2 linked regions of the Armatimonas rosea genome follow. The protein of the gene in region 2 interacts with the protein of the main gene of each other region in a pairwise test. Links are inferred from orthologs where the notes say so. Each region holds a gene or a part of one and is shown on either strand. Other genes may lie near its edges.

Evidence for each region.
Region 1: the proteins of odhB (region 2) and lpdA interact in binary tests that used the Escherichia coli proteins (3 or more experiments, as listed by UniProt). The link is inferred for Armatimonas rosea from one-to-one orthologs.

Annotation. Positions count from the first base shown.
Region 1 is NZ_JACHGW010000001.1:711,136-721,031, reverse strand. Bases 3,420-6,335 are described here. They hold lpdA (dihydrolipoyl dehydrogenase), read right to left. Parts: upstream 5,665-6,335; coding sequence 4,174-5,664; downstream 3,420-4,173. Other genes in these bases: HNQ39_RS03175 (hypothetical protein), read left to right, coding at 5,808-6,335; HNQ39_RS03185 (GDSL-type esterase/lipase family protein), read right to left, coding at 3,420-4,063. Also shown: HNQ39_RS03200 (tetratricopeptide repeat protein), read right to left, coding at 1-1,681; HNQ39_RS03195 (DUF1559 family PulG-like putative transporter), read right to left, coding at 1,697-2,515; HNQ39_RS03190 (hypothetical protein), read right to left, coding at 2,583-2,969; more of HNQ39_RS03185, read right to left, coding at 3,041-3,419; more of HNQ39_RS03175, read left to right, coding at 6,336-6,731; HNQ39_RS03170 (hypothetical protein), read left to right, coding at 6,731-7,252; HNQ39_RS03165 (hypothetical protein), read left to right, coding at 7,257-8,636; HNQ39_RS03160 (glycosyltransferase), read right to left, coding at 8,672-9,841; HNQ39_RS03155 (serine O-acetyltransferase), read right to left, coding at 9,838-9,896. UniProt on the Escherichia coli protein: Lipoamide dehydrogenase is a component of the glycine cleavage system as well as of the alpha-ketoacid dehydrogenase complexes.
Region 2 is NZ_JACHGW010000003.1:74,474-84,374, forward strand. Bases 4,396-7,316 are described here. They hold odhB (2-oxoglutarate dehydrogenase complex dihydrolipoyllysine-residue succinyltransferase), read right to left. Parts: upstream 6,499-7,316; coding sequence 5,293-6,498; downstream 4,396-5,292. Other genes in these bases: HNQ39_RS15405 (hypothetical protein), read left to right, coding at 4,396-4,709; HNQ39_RS15410 (hypothetical protein), read right to left, coding at 4,694-5,236; HNQ39_RS15420 (2-oxoglutarate dehydrogenase E1 component), read right to left, coding at 6,500-7,316. Outside these bases: HNQ39_RS15390 (MBL fold metallo-hydrolase), read left to right, coding at 160-969; HNQ39_RS15395 (glycosyltransferase family 2 protein), read right to left, coding at 942-1,919; NAD-dependent DNA ligase LigA, read right to left, coding at 2,066-4,090; more of HNQ39_RS15405, read left to right, coding at 4,245-4,395; more of HNQ39_RS15420, read right to left, coding at 7,317-9,343; HNQ39_RS15425 (O-antigen ligase family protein), read right to left, coding at 9,395-9,901. UniProt on the Escherichia coli protein: E2 component of the 2-oxoglutarate dehydrogenase (OGDH) complex which catalyzes the second step in the conversion of 2-oxoglutarate to succinyl-CoA and CO(2).

The sequences.
Region 1 (9,896 bases), on a different replicon or contig from region 2:
GAATATGGGCATTGGGATCGGTGGGCGCGAGCGCCAGGAGCTTTTGGGCAGTCTGCAGGCCTTCGTCGCGGCGCCCTCGTGCCATCTGGAGGCGGAGCAGATAGGCGAGGTAGGTCGTGTTCTGGGGGGCTTGGTCCACGGCGCGCTTGGCTAGCTCCTCCACATCGTCGCCGATCTTCTGTGGCCCGAGGTAGTAGCGCTCCCGCTCCAGTGCCCGCTGGAACGACTGCTCGGCAGTGGTGGGGTACTTGGCGCGCTTGACATTAAAGTCGGCGACTTTCTTCTCCAGCTTCGCCCGTAGCGATGGCAAGAAGCCTGAGGCGACCTGGTACTCCTGGCCCGCCTGGATCAGCATGTCCTGGGCCAAGTAGGCGTTTCCTAGCGCCTCATGGGCCAGGGGATTGGAGGTTGTCATCTCAACAGCACGCCGCGCCAGCGGAGTCGCCTCCTTGCCCTTTCCCGCATTGGAGAGTGCATTGGCCGCGGCGATCAGCACGGAGACCGCATCACTGGGCCGCTGCTGTGCGGTCGCAAAGTGCCGAAGACAGCCATCGACATTACCCGTCTCCGCCAGGAGCGTTGCAAGCTGCTCATGAACTACCGGGTCTTTTGGCCGGGTCTTCAGGGTCTCATAGAGGAGCTTACGCCGCGTCTCCCGGGTGCGGCGGAGCTGGTACTCTTTCTCCCACTGCGCGGTCTGCGTCGTCTCTCCCAACCGGCGGTAGGCCTGAGTGAGCGAGAGTGCAAACACGGGATTATCGAGAGTGCCTTGTGCCGCTTTCAGTAAGAACGGCACCGCCTCCGCAGGCTTCTCTTGGGCCAGGAGCAACCCTCCCAAGAGCCCATTGAGTGCGAGGTCTTCGGGGGCTTTCTGCTGGGCAGCACGCGCCAGGCCGAGAGCTCGCTCACGGTCGGTTGCAGTCCGTGCTTGGTCACTGAGAAAGCGCGCCACCTCCCGCATTGCCACGGGGTCTTGGGGAGCAAGCTGTAGAGCACGCTCAAAGACAGGACGTGCTTTCTCGGGTTGGTTGGTGCGCTCCAGAAGCGAGGCGAGCAGGAGCTGGTTGGCAACCGCATCCGGGGCCTGCTGGGCTGCGTCTTGAGCGGCTTTTAAGGCAAGGGGAAGCTCTCCCAGGTCCTCGTGGGCAGCGGCGAGGAGGCTGTGGGCGTCAGGGTACTGTGGGCGTAGCCGGAGTGCCTCGGTCAGCTCGGTGACGGCCTTATCCATCGCACCTTGGGTCAGGTAGAAGCGGCCCATCAGATAGTGTGCCTCGGGGAGCTGGGGCTGTGTCCCCACAAATTGTTTGAGCTGTCCAAACGCCGTGGAGACAAACCCACGATCGAGAAGCGCCCTGGCCCAAGCATCGCGGTAGCGGGGCTCACGGGGCTCTCTCTCCACCGCAATCGCAAGGAGAGGCTCGGCCTCCACAAGGCGCCCCTGCCGAATCAGGGCAAGAGCATGGTAGTACAAGAGTGCGACATCGTCCTGGCGTGCTCCCCGTGCTTTAGCAAGCTCCGCGAGAGACATACGCTGATAGCGCCACTCCAGGACGGCGGGGTGGCGCGGAACTCCCCAGCCCGCCGCGACAATCGTGATGCCCAGCAGGCTGAGAAAAAATATCTTCTTGGTAGAAATGGGGAGAGCTTTCGCTCCCCCCATGGTCGTGTTTTTTTCGGGCATGATGCCTGAGCAGTACTAGTTGTTGTGCAGCATGCTAACGGGGTTGTTGGGCCCCATCTCCCGCATCTTGTTGGCAGGGATCGCCTTGGTGTGGCCATCGGCGAAGATCGCGGTCCACATCTTGGCGTGGCGCGGCATGGGGCGGCGACCACCGTTGCGGCAGTCACCCCAGTCTTCACCACCGGGCTGTCCTACACCCCAGTCCACACTCCAGCGCTCCTTCCAGACCTCAGGGTTGAAGCGGTAAGGAGAGGTCTCCTGACCACCACAGCCGGTCCAGCCCGGAGAGCCGTCGTTGAAGAAGGGATCCAGGGGCTTGCTCGGTCCGCCGACCTCACCCGACTCGGCATAGGCAATCAGGTTGCCCGGCTGGTTGATACCCGCCATGCTGGCTCCGGGGAACCCACCCTGGCCACCGCCGTAGTCGCGCCACCCCTGGGTCAGACCACCCTGGTAGTTGTAGCCATACGACGTGGGACCGTAGTCCGCCGGCGAGCCGGGCTGGCTGGGACAGACATAGACCGAGTTGCGGCTTGCACCGGCCATGTTGTACATGTCCACCTGGTCGGTCTTCGCACGCTGGATGTAGGGCTGGAGGACGTTGCGCCACATGGTGCGGCCGCTGTCCTGAGATCCCCACCCACAAGGATAGGTCTCGTCGTAGTCCTGTACATACATCATGGTCGCAGTACCGATCTGCTTACCATTGGAGATACAAGCCGTCTGCCGAGCCTTCTCTCGTGCCTGTGCAAAGACAGGGAAGAGGATTGCCGCCAGAATCGCGATGATTGCGATCACGACGAGGAGCTCGATAAGAGTAAAACCTCTACGCATAAAAAATACCTCTCTGTTGAAACAGTTTGCGGAGCAATCCGCAGTGTGTATGACCCCCTTGGCCACCCTACTTTGTTCCCGTGCTTGTTTTAAGGTGGAGTGCTTCCTTACGCATGAAAGCGTAGATTAGCTCCCCTTGTCCACCACCAAGCCCTCGAAAGAGCCGCTGGTCTGCCTCAGGTAACTCCCGATAAGAATTGTACCGCAGTGCAATCTTACGCATGTATTTTCGGGCCTCTTCTGGTTCCGCAAAAGGGTCCGGCTGTACCCGTCCACTACTGGCATAGATCTTGTCCCCCTGTGGCGTCACCGTGCCAGGCTTCTTCAGGGGCTCCAGCTCAAACTCAACACCCGCACTCTGCTTCTCAATCGAGCGTGTCATCAACACGGAGAAGAGAATAGCAATACCTGCGGCCATATAGAGAAGAAGTGGATTCCGTTTTGGTTGCTTCATTTTCGTAGCAGTTTAGTAAACAGCGTCTTTGTTCACCCAGATTTATAGTCTATCTAAACGCTTAGATTTTGTCAAGCCCGCCCAACAGCCTCGTGCGGAAGCACCTGAGCCTCGAGCGCACGTACCAGTTTTTCTGCCAGGGCGGCACTCCCGGTAACCGTGGGATGGAGCGGTCCCTCGTACCAGCCGGCACTGTCTAGGTAGTAGACCCGAGAGTCTCCCGCCGCATTTCGCTCCACCACCGCGGCCTTGATCGGCGCTTCTTGCGCTCCCACAAAGGGCCGTAGCGCGACAAGCTTTGCCTTGGGGTAGGCACGGCGTATCTGCGCCAGATACTGGGCATAGAGCCGCTGGTAGTCAACCGGTGGCATCGACGACTCATTGGTTCCCTGGTTGATCACCACGATATCGGGCTGCCAGCGGTCACGAGGACAGCCCGCGTAGACAAAGTCAAAGGCATCCAGCGCTCCGGGTGCCCCACCGCTCCCCACCCGCTTGAGGCCCGTCGCGCCAAACCCTACCTGACGCCACTCCGCCCCCAGCGCGAGCGCGGTCTGCGCCGCATACGACTGCCGCGCATCCGCGAGCCAGGGCCAGGTAAAGGGAATCCCCGGAAGCACACCCGCGCGCCCCTCGTTGACAATCACACCCTCGGTGATGCTGTCGCCCAGAAACTCCATCGTCAGCTTGGGCTTTCTCCACTGCGGGAGCGCCCGCTCTAGCTTCTCTGTAACAAAGCCCGTGAAGGTGACACTTGCCACCAGCGGCGGGCTCCAGCGGCTCTGGTGCTCATCGAGGCCGCGCACCATCAGCATCACGGTATGCGCTCCCTTGCCCAGCCCCTCCGCCAGCGTCACGCTAGCGGCGAGCTCGGCCTCGTGCCACTCCCCTCCATCCATCTGCCAAGCGATCGTCGGGTACGAGCCCTCTTTAGTACACTCGCAGTGGGGTCTGTTGAGGGAGAGATCAAAGCTCACCGTGAGGCTACTTCCCGAGAAGCGTGCCTTGACATAGCTGCCGCTGTTGACCGTGACAGCCCGCTCCTTGCCGCGTAGGTCCCAGCGCCCGAAGAAACAAAGCTCTCTTGACCACATAGAAGGCTCCCTTGCCCCAAAAGCGCCCCGAGGCCGCGGAAACGGCTCGCGTTTCACGCGTCCACGGGACGCTCCTAACCTGCTGCCGGGGCTTTTAGTCCCCGGCCATGCTACTTGTCGATCGCCAGGCCCTTGACATCCTCATTGGCCTGCCCCATCGCCTCGGCGAGGCTGGGGTGGGAGTGGACGGTCTTCATCAGCTCCTCGACCGTGTTCTCCAGCTGGATGCTCACGACCGCCTCCATGATGAGGTCGGTGGCATGGGGGCCGATAATATGCACTCCCAGGATCTCACCGTACTTGGCCTCGGCGACCACCTTGACAAAGCCCTCGGTCTGGTTGATCGCCATGGCCTTGGCAAGGTTGCGGAAGGGGAAGGTCCCGGTCTTAACCTCGTAGCCCTGCTCTTTTGCCTGCGCCTCGGTGAGGCCAACAGCTGCCACCTCGGGCTCGGTGTAGATACAGCTTGGGATCGCCTTGTAGCTCATGGTCGCCGCATGGCCGCAGATATTCTCCGCCGCGACAAGCCCCTCCGCGGTGGCCGTGTGCGCCAGCCCGGAGCCGATCACATCCCCGATCGCGTAGATGCCCGGGACGCTGGTCTCCAGCTTGTTGTTGACCGCGATCGCCGCGCGGCCCTTGGGCGAGCCCAGCGCGATCCCCACGTTCTCTAGCCCGAGGCCGGTGGTAAAGGGCGTGCGGCCCGTGGCGATCAGCACCACATCGGCAGGCAGGCTCTTCTCCACGCCGTCTTCACCGGCAAAGAACACCTCTTTTTTGCCGTCTTTGTCCTCCACACGAGTGACCTTGACACCGGTCTGAATGGCCACCCCCTGCTTCTTGAGGCTCTTGGTCAGCTCCTTGGAGAGGTCCTCATCCAGGTTGGCGATGATGCGTGGTAGAAACTCCAGCACGGTCACTTTCGAGCCCAGGCCGGCGTAGACATAGGCAAACTCCACCCCAATGACACCGCCCCCGACAATGACAAGCTCACCCGGGACATCCTTGGCGCTGACGGCCTCGTTGCTGGTCCAGAGCGCACCGGTTGCCAGAGTCCCCGCGGCTTTCTTGGCCTTGACGGTCGCGTTGTCCACCCAGATATCGGCGCTGTCCACACCGGGAATCGGCACCTTGCTGGGAACAGAGCCCGTGGCGATGATGATATTGGCGGTCGTGATCTTCTCCACCGAGCCATCGGCCTTGGTCACCTCGACCGTGTTCTTGTCCAGGATCTTGCCGTAGCCGGCGACATGCTTGACCTTGACACTCTTGAGCAGGAACTCCACCCCTTTGTTGAGGCCGGTGACGATCTTATCCTTGCGGCCCATGACAGCCCCAAAGTCGTAGCCGACATTCTCCGCCGTGAGACCGAAGTCCTTGGCGTGCTTGAGGGTATGGAGCGCCGCGACCGAGCCAATCATGGTCTTGGTGGGGATGCAGCCCCAGTTCAGACAGGTGCCTCCCGGGTTATCCGCCTCGATGCAGACCACCCGCGCGCCCAGCTGCGCCGCACGCTTGGCCGCCGGATAGCCGCCCGGCCCCGCCCCGATCACAACAACATCCGCATCCTTCGACGGGTCAAAGTTCGCCTTCCCGCTCATTGCATTAACTTCCTTCCAGACAGACAAAAAGGCCGGAAACCCGGCCCCTGGTATTTTCCCAACTAGTGTACCTCACCTGTAACGCTGTCGTAACGTTGGTGCATATAATGCAACCTAACCAAGACACAACTAAGGAGAGAGTGATGTTGCTACCCATTGTGCCCACCCTACCTGCTCTGATCTACACGATCCCTCGTCTCGATGAGGACGCCGACCTAAAAAACATGCCCCTCACCAGCACCCATAAGGACACTCTAGCGGCACTCAAGAAAGCGGGCTACAAGCGCACTCGTGTGGAAGAAGACGATCTCGTTCTTGTCGGAAGCGCCACCACGGTAGACCTCCTCTCGCCCGATGGGAAAGAAAAAATCTCCCTAACCTTCTACACAGAAGACGATAGCACAGTGGAGCGCGAGACTCTGGTGCCAGAGGCTAAGGCGGCGGCGTATGCCCGCTACGGCCCTCTGCTCAAAGAGAAGTGCCCAAGTATCATACTCAGCTGCTACGAGTCCAATGGCAAGACCTACGCCAGCGTGCAGGTAGAGCTCTCTGAAGCAACGGCTAAGAACGTCGTGGACGCGCTCGCGGAGACGAAAAAAGCGCTCACTTTGATCGAGCAAAACCGTGGCGAGGCCCCCGTCTCCGCACCAAGCGATCCACTGGGCGCAACACTCAAAGAAAGTAGGCTGAGCAACACCGATATCGGCAAATTCTACAAGCTCAAGTACAACTTCAGCGACACAAAGCGCAGCCAGACAGCCTATATCCGAAAAGAGGTCTATACCTACAACAAACTGAAGGTGCAGGAACTCTACTCACTCTGCTACGACTCCCCAGAGCCCCCCCGTGCCGAGCAGCTCCTGAGTGTGTTTCAGAGACGGTTTACGATCGGGGGGCTGGTGCTAGAGGCTCCCAACGAGAACCAAAAAAACTGGCGCATTCGCTTTCGGGCCACACTTGCCACCCATGCACTGCCCGAGACCCTCAAGGAGTACCTGAACTTGGTGGCAGGCACCGCAGACAACCTGGAAAAAGAACTTAGCCCCGCCCAGGAGGACAAACTCTGATGCTGACACCCTTTCTTCCCGCCCTAGCTGCCTTAGCTTTATGTGTCGCGCCCCCGCAGGCCGACGATGCTACCAAAGCCCGCCTGAAGAGTGCCCTGGATGCCACGAGCCTCAGGTACGAGCTCAGTCAAAGCGGTCTGAGCTTCGCCCTGCTCTTTGACCATCCCAACAACCGCCAGCAAAAAATCTTTGTCACCATTGCCCCCGGCAAGCCCGGTGGCCTGGTTACCCACACGATCTACACGACTGTCTGGGTGAACAAAGATACCCCACCCGATGAAGCGACGATACGCAAAGTGTTCACGCAGTCCAAGAAGCTGGGGGAGTTCTATCTCTTTAAAGACACCAAGGGAGTCTGGGCGCTTCGCTTCGGGGTACACTTCGATGCCACAGGCCTGAAAGAGACTTCGGAGAAAGGCGACACGCTCTCCACCACGCTCAAAGACCTGATCTACTTTGTCAATGCCGTCGGTGAGGAGACCGATAAACTGCTCAACGGCGAGAAAGACATCAGGGGATAGAGCCATGCCTCCTCTCCCTCTCCCCGCCTTTATCTGGGCTCCCTCACAGACTCCGGAGGCGAAGCTAGCGACGCTCGCGCCCGAGATTCAAGCCGCCGCGGCCGAGCTCAAGCGCCTCGGCTACACGCTGAGCCAGGCAAGCGCACCGGCAAACACCCGTGGCGTGGTCGAGCTCAAGCACCCGGGCTCTCCCTACACACTCGTGGTGGTCTTTCAGCCAGCTCAGGTGAAGCTCCACCTAAATGTGCCCCTCAGCGATGCGCTCTACGACCAGAGTGAGACGCTCAAAAAACAGCTTGCGACGGCCTTTCCGGGGCTGGAGCAGCTCTATCTGGGCTCAAGCGATGGCAGGAATATCGCGAATTTGAGCTTCACCAGCACGGTGGCAACCCCACCCAAAGCCTGGTACCGCGAGACGCTCACCACGCTCCAGCGCGCTGCCGAGCAGCTGGTGGGAAAGCCCTCCCCCGAGCTCGACACGCTCGCTCTGGACGATGCCTTCAAAGCCAGTATCCAAGAGCACCTCAGAGTGCTGGCGGCGAATCGGTTTACCGTATCGAAGCTGGAGAAGAAAGACTCGTCGGCGCTCAACCCTCCCTACTTTGTGCAGCTCCTCGCAAAAGACACGCACAGTACGGAGAGCACAATCGCCTTCTTCTTCCAGGAAAAAGTCACTCTCTACTCGACCAGCGCCGAGTTTTTCCTCGCACAGCCACGTGAGCTTGCCGAGCGCGAGCTCAAGGCAACACTTCAGAGGCAGCTCCCCGAGACAAGAATCTCGTTTTTTGCTTCCTTAGATAAGCCAGGGACATCCACACTCAAGCTGGCGTATCCTATCTCGGCACAGGGGCGCTTGAGCCTCCTACAGCAGCTAGAGAGCCTCCACACCGCACGCCTCCTGGCCCAGAAAACTCCGGTGGTCTACTCCACAAAAGAGCAGGAGCTGCTGTCCAAACTCTCGTCCAACGCCTTCCAGAGATCGGTGATTGAACAGGTGAAGCGTGGGGGATGGCGCATCGACAATGCCTACGCCTTTACGCGGGAAAAAGACCCACCAGGTGTCTATCTTGCTGTCTCCCGTAGCGAGGCTCCCAAACCCAATGCAGCCCTTCCTCCCGTGAGTCTCAAGGTCCACCACAGCACGGTGGAGCTAGACGCCATCGGTTTTGTGCCCGCGAAGAACAGCCACGAGCGCCTCGCCTTCCAGGAACAGCTCCAGAAGACCTACCCCGCCTTCCGCGTCACGGTTCTCTCCTCAGCGCTCACCCCAGGCTACGATCGGATCGTCTTTGTGCTCCCCGAGCCCATGACCGCCCTCGATGTTCCTCACAAGCTCTGGGTCACACTCCAGCGCCTCCAGGAGGCAGTGGATAAGATTCACTAGACACGCCTGCTAGCTCTCTCAAGACGGCCCCACGACTATGTGCGGGCCGATTTTGTCTTTGCTTTCACTTTGAGAATGGTCTCCCCGATCTTGGCTACCTTGCCGTCCCAAGTCTCGTTGGCCATCGCCGCGCTTCGCTTCTTGCGGGAGTCCGGGCTATCGTCCTCCAGTGCCTTGACAATCCCCGCCTCAAAGTCGGCGTAGCTCTCCGCGACATAGCAGTGCTCCGGGTAGTTCTTCATCTCCGGGAGCGCGGTAGAGACAATGGGGAGCCCTGCACTTAAGTACTCACGGAGCTTAATGGGGTTCATGTTGCGTGTCAGCTCGTTGACTTTATGGGGAATCAGGGCAACATTAAAGCCCTTACAGTAGGCAGGCAGCTCATCGTGAGGCTTTCGTCCCAGAAAGTGAATGTTTGTAAACTTCTCTAGCCGTGAGACATCGACACAGACATTTCCAACAAGCACAATCGTCCACTCAGGGTGGTGCTCCGCAAGGTGAGCGATTAAGTCAAGGTCCAGCCAGTCTTCGACCAGGCCATAGAAGCCCAGGATCGGCCCCTTCAGCGACGACATATCGGCAGGTATCTTGGTTTCGTCTTGGAGAGCGGTTGCAAAGAGGCTGTACTTGACTCCATGCGATGCCAAGTTCGTCTCCGGGTTGAACTTCACCAGCTTCTCCACAAGTGGTCGTGAGGTTGCAAAGACCACATCCGCCTTTGTCGCAACTGTTCGCACCATCTCGTTGATTCGCTGGCCATCGACCGAGTTAAACTGCGACCACTCATCGGTGCAGTAGTAGACCACCAGCTCCTCTCCCAGAGTCCCGATATACTCCGCCGCCGTGGGCACAAAGGTCCAGAGCTGAAAGTGGGACATCTTGAGCTGCCGACGCAGGATTCCGAGGCTCAGTCGCAAGATCTGCTGATTGACTTTTACAGCCCAAGGTTTGTGATGGAAAGGCAGGACAAAGGGCGTAAAGAGCCACATCTTATCACCAACAGGCTTTGCCCCTTTGAGAAACCCACGCAGGTGACGAAAGATCTTCCCCAGATCGCGTTTATTGGTAAAACTGGGTGACCTTGTCGAGATTGAGTTTATCCATAGAACTTTGTTGTTTTTAGCCAGCTCACGCAGGACATGGTTACAGCTTGTCGGATCGGAGTTCCAGTCTTTAGCAAAACAAATGATATTTTCGTCAGTCATGTCGTTTCATTTTCAGGTGCAAGACGTTTCCCATAGATACGAACGACTCGTGCGG
Region 2 (9,901 bases):
ATTTATGGTGAATGATTTAGAGGGAGTTATCTCAGCGCACGGATGAGACGAACCCGAGATCTATGGTGTGTGAAAATGTGGTGAGAATTTTTTGACACTCTTGCCGATAATACTGCTAGGTAGCCCTGAAGAGGTTATAATCGAGAGTGGGAGCGGTGGGTGAGAATTTTTTTTCTTGGCACAGGGGCCGCTGAAGGATTTCCTGCGGTCTTCAGCCGAACCCCCATTAATTTAGAAGCGCTACGCCGTGGAGGAAAGAATCTCCGGCTACGCTCGGGGATCTTGTTGGACGAGGTGGTTCGGGTTGATCTTTGTCCTGATGCTCTGGCACAGGTGCATAAGTACCCCCACCTTGATCTCGCGGCGATTGAGCACCTTCTTTTTACACACTCCCACGACGATCACTTTGCGGTGCGGGAGCTGCAGTATCTCTCCCGAAACTTCGCTCCGGATCGGGAGCTGCCACTGGATATCTGGGGGAGCCACCAAGTGCTTGTCAAGCTCTGTGGGGAGACACCGCACTTTTTTGAGGAGCCCCCTCTGCGCTATCGTGCGCTGGAGCCTTTTCGTGAGATCGCAGTAGGGCACTTGTGGGTGACACCGCTAGTGGCGAACCACAAGGTCGATGAGCTGTGCTTTAACTTTCTCTTCCGTGACGGGGATACTCGCCTGCTCTATGCCTCGGATACAGGCTGGTACTCAGCGGAGACCTGGGATTTTTTGGCTGATATCTCTCTGAATGCGGTGATTGTGGAGTGCGGCAAGGGAATCTCGACAAATGGCTACACAGGCCACCTAACCCTAGAGGAGTGTATTGCCTTTAAGGAGAAGCTTGCACTAAAGCCGGGCGCTCCGGTCTACCTGACACATCTCTGTCACACGGGCCTTCTGCTCCACGAGGAACTAGAAGAGCACTGCGCCCCGCACGGAATCTCGGTCGCCTACGATGGCTTAGAGTTTGTACTCTGAGCGTCGTTCTGAAAGCCTAGTTTTTCCGAGAGAAGATAGAGCGGTCGGCCTTTTACTTCGTCGTAGATGCGCCCGATGTACTCCCCAATGAGTCCCAGGGTCACCAGCTGTACCCCGGAGAGCAGGGAGAGCACGACGATAATACTAGTCCAGCCGGGCTCGAAGCTGCGGGGGGCCAGAGCATAGCGCACGGCCTGGATTACGCCATAGACAATCGCGCCCAGAGCGATAAAGGCCCCCAGATCGCGGGAGAGCTTGAGGGGCGCGTAGGAAAATCCCGTCACGGCATCCATGGCGAGCTTGAACATCTTCCGAAATGGGTACTTGGTCTCTCCTGCGGCGCGGGCGGGGCGGTCGTACTCTAAGGCGTATTGCTTGAAGCCCACCCAGGCCGCCATACCCCGTAGAAACCGGTGCTGCTCGCCCATGGCGTTGAGTGCATCCACCACTTTCCGGTCCATCAGGCGAAAGTCCCCCGTGTTCTCCGGGATGGCGACACTGGTGAGCCGGTGGAGGAGCTTGTAGAAAAGCGACGCCGTGAGCAGCTTAAAGGCTGTCTCCCCCTCGCGCGAGCGGCGCTTGCCGTAGACCACCTCCCAGCCGTCGTCGCGCCAGAGGCGGATCATCTCCGGGAGGAGCTCGGGGGGGTCTTGCAGGTCAGCATCGAGGAGGACAACGGCATCCCCTGTTGCGTGGTGCATCCCTGCGGTGACCGCGATCTGGTGCCCAAAGTTACGCGAGAGCGAGAGCACACGCGCCCAGGAGTGCTTCTGCGCCAGCTCCCGTAGTTGCAAGAGCGAGCTGTCGCGCGAGCCATCGTTGACAAAGAGTACCTCGACCGTGTCGCCGTCTTTTTCTAGGATAGGCAGGAGTGCCTCCAGCCGCGCCACCAGCACGGGGAGAACTGCCTCTTCATTGAAGATCGGAAAGACAAGCGAGATCAGGGCCATGGGAATATTCTACCGGAAGCACGAGGCTTCCGGCTTAAGAGGGCGACGGGCACCTGCGTGCCCATAGATCCTCTTGGCTGCGAAGGCCGGGTACCCGCTTGTGGGTGGATCACCCTCTTAAGCCCGAAGACTCGTTCCTAGGGGCGTTATTCTTCGGCACTTACGGGAAGCATCGCCGCGAACTCGTCCTCGGTGAGGACGGTGATGCCCAGTTGCTCTGCCTTGGCCAGCTTGCTGCCTGCACCCGGTCCTGCGACCACGTAGCTGGTCTGCTTGCTCACACTGCCTGCCGCGCGTCCTCCGAGGCGCTTGACCGTGGCCTCGGCGTCTTCTCGCGTGAAGAGGGTGAGCGCTCCTGTAAAGACAAAGCTCTTACCGGCGAAGTGGTCCGAGACGGGCGCGGCCTCGTCGCCTTGGGCCACGACGCCCACAGAGCTAAGCTTGTCCAGAAACGCCGTGTTGTTGTCGAGCCAGGTGCGGACACTCTGCGCGGTGGTCAGCCCCACATCGGGGACCTGGGCAAGCTGCTCGACCGTGGCTTCGCGGAGCTTTTCGAGCGTCCCAAAGCCCTGCGCCAGCCGCGACGCCCCACCCTCCCCCACATGCCGAATCCCCAGCGCCACGAGGAGCCGCGCCAGGGTGGTGTTCTTCTTGCGCTCTAGCTCCCCGATCAAGTTGTCAGCGAGCTTCTCGCCCATGCGCTCTAGGGGGAGAAGCTGCTCCTTGGTGAGTGTGAACAGATCGGCTGGATCGCGCACCAAGCCTGCGTCGATAAACTGCGCCAGCCGCTCGCCACCGAGGCCGTCGATATTGAGCGCGTTGCGGCTAACAAAGTACTCCAGGCGGGTCTGGAGCTGCGCGGGGCAGCTCTCCGCATTGGGGCAGCGTGTCACCGCCTCGCCCTCCGCGCGGACCGTGGCAGTCCCACAGGAAGGGCATGTCGCGGGGAGCTTGAAGGGAACGGTCCCCTCGGGGCGCTTGGCGGTGACCACCTGCACGACCTCGGGGATGACCTCACCGGCGCGCTGGATCACCACGGTGTCGCCCACACGGACATCTTTTCGGTCGATCTCGTCTTGGTTGTGCAGGGTCGCGCGGCCCACAATCACCCCGGCCACGGAGACCGGAGCGAGCTTGGCGAGCGGCGTGATCGCGCCGGTGCGACCCACCTGCACCAGAATCTCCTCGACCACGGTCTCCACTTGTAAGGCAGGATACTTATACGCAATCGCCCAGCGCGGTGCGCGGCTGACCTGTCCGAGCTCCCGCTGGAGCGTGAAGTCGTTGACCTTCACCACGACTCCATCCGTGTCGTAGTCCAGCGTGTTCTTCTTCTCCGACCAGGCAGCGACCGTCGCGACCACCTCGTCGATATCCGCGCAGAGCTGGCGCTCGGGGGCGGTGGGTAGGCCCCAGGCTTTTAGCTGCTCCAGCCACCCCCGCTGGCTCTCCGGCTCCCAGCCCGATGCCTCCCCGACCGCATAGAACCAGACCTTGAGCTTGCGTCCGGCCGTGATCCTATGGTCGAGCTGGCGCAGGCTTCCCGCCGCCGCGTTGCGTGGGTTGGCAAAGGTCGGCTCCCCGCTGGCCTCGCGCTCGCTGTTGATTCTCGCAAACTCGCCGTGGGTAAGAAAAGCCTCGCCGCGAATCTCAATCAGGGCGGGGACGTTCTCTCCAACCAAGCGTAGGGGAATGGAGGGGATGGTCTTGAGGTTCGCGGTGATGTCCTCCCCGGTCGCCCCGTCGCCGCGGGTGGCACCGCGCACCAAGAGCCCGTTCTCGTAGGTGAGTGAGACCGAGAGGCCGTCGAGCTTGAGCTCACAGAGATAGGCAATCTTCTCTTGTGTGTCCTCGGGGAGCCCGAGGTGCCGCTTGGCGCGGGCATCGAACTCGCGCAGCTCGTCGGCGGAGAAGGCATTTCCCAGCGAGAGCATGGGCTTCTTGTGGGTCACGGAGCCAAAGGCGCTTGCGGGCGCGGTGCCGACCCGCTGGGTAGGGGAGTCGGGGGTCACTAGCTCAGGGTTCTCGGTCTCGAGCTTCACCAGCTCATGGTAGAGCTTATCGTACTCGGCATCGCTGACCTCCGGGGAGTCGTGGATGTAGTACAGAACATTGTGACGGGCAAGCTCGGTGCGCAGCCACGCGGCGCGCTCAGACGGGGTAGAGGTCATGATGAAATTATACTATGGTGTACGGGGGGAAACCGGAAGCTCCCCCCGATCAGAACGGGGGGACTGGAGAGCGCTTCGTGCTGCGAAGGCCGTTCCGGCCATGGGGCGATCTAAACGGGAGCGGTGTGGCCATGCGGATCGGATAGAATCAGCCATGAGCAACCTACACCAGGCGTTTGTTTTCGATGAGGCCGCCTTTCGCCGCGACCTCGCCCCGATTTTGGATCGCCAAGACACCACCGCCCTGGAGAGCTTTCTCCACGACCATCGCGCGCAGCTCTCCGCCCCAGAGCCCGATAAAGAGCACTTCGCTGCACGCGCCGCGTGGGCACTGTCTGCTTACTACGATGCGACCAAGAACATTGGCCTAGGCAGCGCCGCCTCAAAGTGCCGCTTTGGGCTGATCGACCTCTACCCCGAGGGGCGTGTCTTTGTGGGCGGCGGGGCCCTTCCGGTCGTGCCAGGCGCATTTCAGTCCGCCAGCTATGTCGCCGAGAGCGCCGTGATCCTAGAGCAGCTCCGCGCCGACTTCCCGCTCAAAGCCGCTATCATCGACCCCGTTCTCGCCATGCTCCACGCCGCCACCGCCGAGGGCAAGGGGCTCTACTTGCTTCTCTGAGTCTTGCGTTTGGGAGCCTTGCGGCGCTGCTGGTACTCCTCCCACGCCGCATCTAGCTCGTCTGTATGTTGCTCGGTGTTGAGAGCCGCCTCAATCGTGTACATCACGGCGGAGACCAGCTTTTGTGCGCGGCAAAAGCAGTAGGTTTCGTCGTGCTGGACATACCAACCCTGCCTGGATTGGTGCCGGAAGAAGAGTATCTCGGTGGACGTGACGAGCTCCAGTTCCACCCAAGCGCCAAAGCACATAGGCCCCGGGTGGGGTGGCCGGTAGTCTAGCGGGTGCATCGCGACACTGGCCAGCGCTTGCAGGCAGGTGGTACTGAAGACTTCCGAGATGCGAACCGGCCAGGTAAGCTCGACTTCTGGCCCACCTAGGTGCTGCGAACCGATCGCCACGCCCACAAAGTCGCCTTGCCACTCCAGAGTCGCCACATATTCTGTCAGAGGCCCGTGGTGACCAAACGACTCACGAAAGCAGAGGCGCTCGACATCGGTGGGATCGAAAAGCGGGGGTTGCCAGGCCATGGACATAAAAACAAAGCCCCCCTTCCTGGTGCGGAAGAGGGGCCAAGGTCGGGAGACTAGCCTTCCAGGAGAAGGGTCTCTGGGTCCTCGATCAGCTCTTTGATCTTCACCAGGAACCGGACCGCGGTGCTGCCGTCGATGATGCGGTGGTCGTAGCTGAGCGCCAGATACATGATCGGGCGGATGACGATCTCATCGCCGACCACGACGGGGCGCTTGACGATATTGTGCATCCCCAGAATCCCGACCTGCGGGTAGTTTAGGATCGGGGTGGAGAGCATGGAGCCGAAGGTTCCGCCGTTGGTGATCGAGAACGAGCCACCGGTCAGGTCGGAGAGGCCAAGCTTGCCCTCTTTTGCCTTGCCCGCCAATTCTTTAATTTTCTTCTCAATTGCGGCGAAGCTGAGCTTGTCGGCATCGCGGATGATCGGGACGACGAGGCCATCTTCCAGCCCGACCGCGATCCCGATATCGTAGTACTTCTTGAGGATAATCTCTCCGCGGGCATCGTCGATCTCGGCGTTGACCATCGGGAACTGCTTCAGAGCGCCGATAGTCGCCTTGGTGAAGAAGCTCATGAAGCCCAGCCCCACGCCAAAGCGGCCCTCGAAGTCGGTCTTGCGGCGTGCGCGTAGCTCCATGACCTTGCTCATGTCCACTTCGTTGAAGGTCGTGAGAATAGCGGCGGTGTTCTGAGCGTGCTTCAGGTTGGCCGCGATGGTCTTGCGCTTGCGTGCCATCGGGATACGCTCGATCGGGCGGCCCCCCCCGCCCCCGTCCGACGGGGGAGCTGGAGCGGGAGCGGCAACGGGCGGCGCGACTGCCTTGGGCGTCGCAATCTTCGCCTCGACATCGGCCTTGCCAATCTTGCCTGCAGGGCCAGTGCCTGCGACACCGTCGAGGGGGACATTGTTGGCCGCTGCCATCGCTGCCGCAACCGGTGTGGCGTCTGCTCCCGCACTTGGAGGAGCAGGGCTAGCTACGGCTGAGGCTCCCCCACTTGTGGGGGCGGGGGCGGCGGTCGCGCCGGCTTCCAGAACGCCGATTGCTTGGCCCACGGCGACCGTGGCTCCGACCTCGGCGAGGATCTGGGTCAGGACCCCGTCGGCGTCGGCCTCGATCACCTGGTTGACTTTATCCGTCTCCAGCTCAACCAGTGCCTCGCGCGCCTTCACGGCCTCACCCGGCTTCTTCAGCCACTGTGCCACCGTCGCCTCGACGATAGACTCGCCCATCTGGGGGACCACTATTTCAAGCGGCATTCTACTTTGCTCTCTTTCTTGCAGGGACATTGAGGAACGCCTCAGTGGCGATCCGGTGCTGTTCGGTGTTGTGGGTGGTCTGGGAGCCCTCGGCGGGGCTCGCTTCCTCAGGCCGCCCGATGTAGCGTGGCTTGAAGCCCAGGAGCTTCTCCAGGCGAGGCGCGACAAAGGTCCAGGCGCCCATGTTCTGCGGCTCCTCTTGCAGCCAGACCACTTCCTGCACCGACGGGTAGCTGGCGACAAGTGCCTCTAGGTCTTCGCTGGGGAAGGGGTAGAGCTGCTCCACACGGGCAATCGCCACGCCCTCCGCCGCGAGATAGTCCGGCCGCTCGGTGTACTGCGGGGCCGCACCATAGACCAGGTCGTAGTAGACCTTCCCTGAGCAGAGCACCAGGCGTGTCACGTTTTTCTTGCGCCCTGGGTCCCGGGTATCGTCGAGGACCGCCTGGAAGCCGCCCTCGGCAAGCTCGGTGACGGTCGCGGCGGCGCGGGCGTGGCGCAGGAGGCTCTTGGGGGTCATCACCACGAGGGGGCGCGGGTCGGTCTTGAGGGTCGCGGCCTGGCGGCGGAGCAGGTGGAAGTACTGCGCGGCGGTCGAGCAGTTCGCCACCCGCAGGTTGTCGCCCGCACACTGGAGCAGGAAGCGCTCCAGGCGCGCCGATGAGTGCTCGGGGCCGGCGCCTTCGTAGCCGTGGGGCAGGAGCAGGACCACGGTCGGGTTTTGTTCCCACTTGGCCTTGCCGCTGACAATGAACTGGTCGATAATCACCTGCGCGCCATTGACAAAGTCGCCAAACTGCGCCTCCCAGAGCACGAGGGTCCCCTCGGCGTGCACGGAGTAGCCGTACTCAAAGCCCAGTGCCGCGGTCTCAGAGAGGGGTGAGTTGTAGACCGCCAGGGATGCTGTCGCGCCGGGAAGGTGCTGGTGGGCGCAGTAGGTCTTGCCGCTTTGGATATCGTGCCAGACAAGCTGGCGCTGGGTGAAGGTACCGCGCTGCGTGTCCTGGCCGGTCAGGCGGATCGGCGTGCCTTCTTCCAGAATTGATGCGTAGGCCAGCGCCTCGGCGTGGGCCCAGACAATCTTACGCTCGCCATCCAGGGCCGTGCGCCGGCCGCCCAAAAATGCCTTCTCCAGCTTGCTGTCGATCGTGAAGCTCTCGGGGACCGCATTCAGGAAGGCATTGGTTGCGGCGAGGCGCTCGGCGGGAACCGCCGTGGCCACCTGCCAGGGATCGCCCTCGGTGTGGGGGTGGTCCTCGTGCTTGGGGTAGCCGGTCTCCAGCGCGATCGCCTTGGCCTCTTCCAGCCGCTGCCACGCCGCATCGCTGAGCGCCTTGACCTCCGCCTCGGTGAGCAGACCACGCTTCACCAGCTCCTGGCCCCACTTGGCGTAGAGGCGCGAGAACGAGCGAATCTTCTCGTACATCCGGGGCTGGGTGAAGGCGGGCTCTTCCTGCTCGTTATGCCCGAGCCGCCGGTAGCCGACCAGGTCGATCAGGAAGTCTTTTCCGAACTTCTGCCGGTACGCCACGGCCAGTCGGGTCACCGCCAGACACGCCTCGGGATCGTCGGCGTTCACGTGGATAATGGGGATCTCAAAGCCCTTGGCCAGGTCGCTGGCGTACATGGTCGAGCGGCCATCGGTGGGGTTGGTGGTGAAGCCGATCTGGTTGTTGGCGATGATATGGATCGTCCCCCCCACCCGGTAGCCCGAGAGCTGGGAGAGGTTCAGGGTCTCGGCGACCACGCCCTGGCCGGGGAAGGCCGCATCGCCATGGACCTGTACGGCAAGCGATGCCAGGATATCGCGCTTGGGCTGACCGGCACTGTCGCGGCTCTCTTGCGCCGCACGCGCCCGCCCGACCACGGCGGGGTTGACAAACTCCAGGTGGCTGGGGTTGGGAGCCAGTGTCACGGGCATCGAGACCGAGCCGCCGTTCTTGTAGGTCAGCCGGAAGCCCTTGTGGTACTTCACATCGCCCGTGTAGGCATGGGTCTCGCCGCCGGAGCCCTCGAGCGCATCGATGGCGCGGGGGTCGGTGGGGAACTCGGCCAGGATCTGGGCGTAGGGCTTGCCCAGCACATGGGTGAGGACATTGAGACGCCCGCGGTGCGCCATGCCCATCACCAGCTCACGGGTTCCCGCCTTCGCGGCCTCGTGGATGAGGGTGTTGAGCACGGGAACCAGCATGTCGATCCCCTCGATGGAGAAGCGCTTCTGTCCCTTGTAGGGCTGGACGCGCTCCAGAAACTGCTCGAAGCTATCGACCGCCGTGAGCTGCTCCAGAAGCGTCTTACGGTCCTCGTCGGTGATGGTCGCAAAGTAGCGCTGGCTCTCGACCGCCTCGCGGAACCAGTTGCGCTCCTCCGGGATCTGGATGTGGTCGTCTTCGTAGCCCACCGTGCCGGAGTAGACTGCCCGGAGCCGGTTGAGCGCTTCGAGCGCGTTGGCCGCGCCCTCCGCACAAGGACCACCGACCACGCTGGCCGGTAGGGACGCGATATCGGCCTCGGTGAGCCCGTGGTAGCTCAGGGAGAGCTCGGGGTCGCCGGGGGGAGGGTGGATGCCGAGCGGGTCGAGGGTCGCTTCGGAGTGGCCCATCTCTCGGACGAGCCGTGCGATCCTACCCACCCGGACGATCACCTCGACCTGGTTGGCAGTCAGGGGCTCGGGGGCGGGGCTCCCCGTGCTTGGTGGCGCACTCGGGGGGCTATCCGGGGAGAAACCCTGGCTAAAGAAAGCGCGTGTCTCTGCATCGACGGAGGCAGGGTCGCGCTGATATTGTTCGTACAGATCAAGGGCGTACCCGGCGTTGGGGCCATGGAAATCCAGCAGTGTCTTCATTCGTTTACCGATTTATTATTGTACCGCGTCGATGTTCTCGATAGATACAGGTCAAGGGAAGAACTTCTCTAAGCGTGCCAGAGTTTCTGTTTTTTCTTGGCTGCGCTCGGGAAGATGGCTCATCGCGGTCTCAAAAAGGGCGAGCAAGCTGGCGTGCCGCGTGCGCCCCCGCTCCAAGGCTTTGGCCGGATCGGTCTCCACGACATTGTATGCCTGGAGCTGGTAGATTGGTTCCGTGTAGGAGTGGGCGACAATAATATCGGCGCACTTGCCCCAGTCTCCCAGAGCGGCGTAGGCGTAGGCCGGAGCGAGCTCGGTGATCTCGCTGATGGCGCGGTACTTCCCCGCCGGCCCCTCGGAGACCGCGATGAGCTGCTGCCAGGTGGTCTTGGCACCCTCATTATCGCCCGCTTTCTCTTTGGTCTCGGCGAGGGCGCGTAGGGTCGATAGGTCGTTGGGATCGGCTTGACGTGCGCGCTCAAACTCGGCGACCGCTTTTGCGAGATCCCCTTGCTGCTCGGCGATGCGGGCCATGCGGAAGTGCCAGCGCGGAGTCGG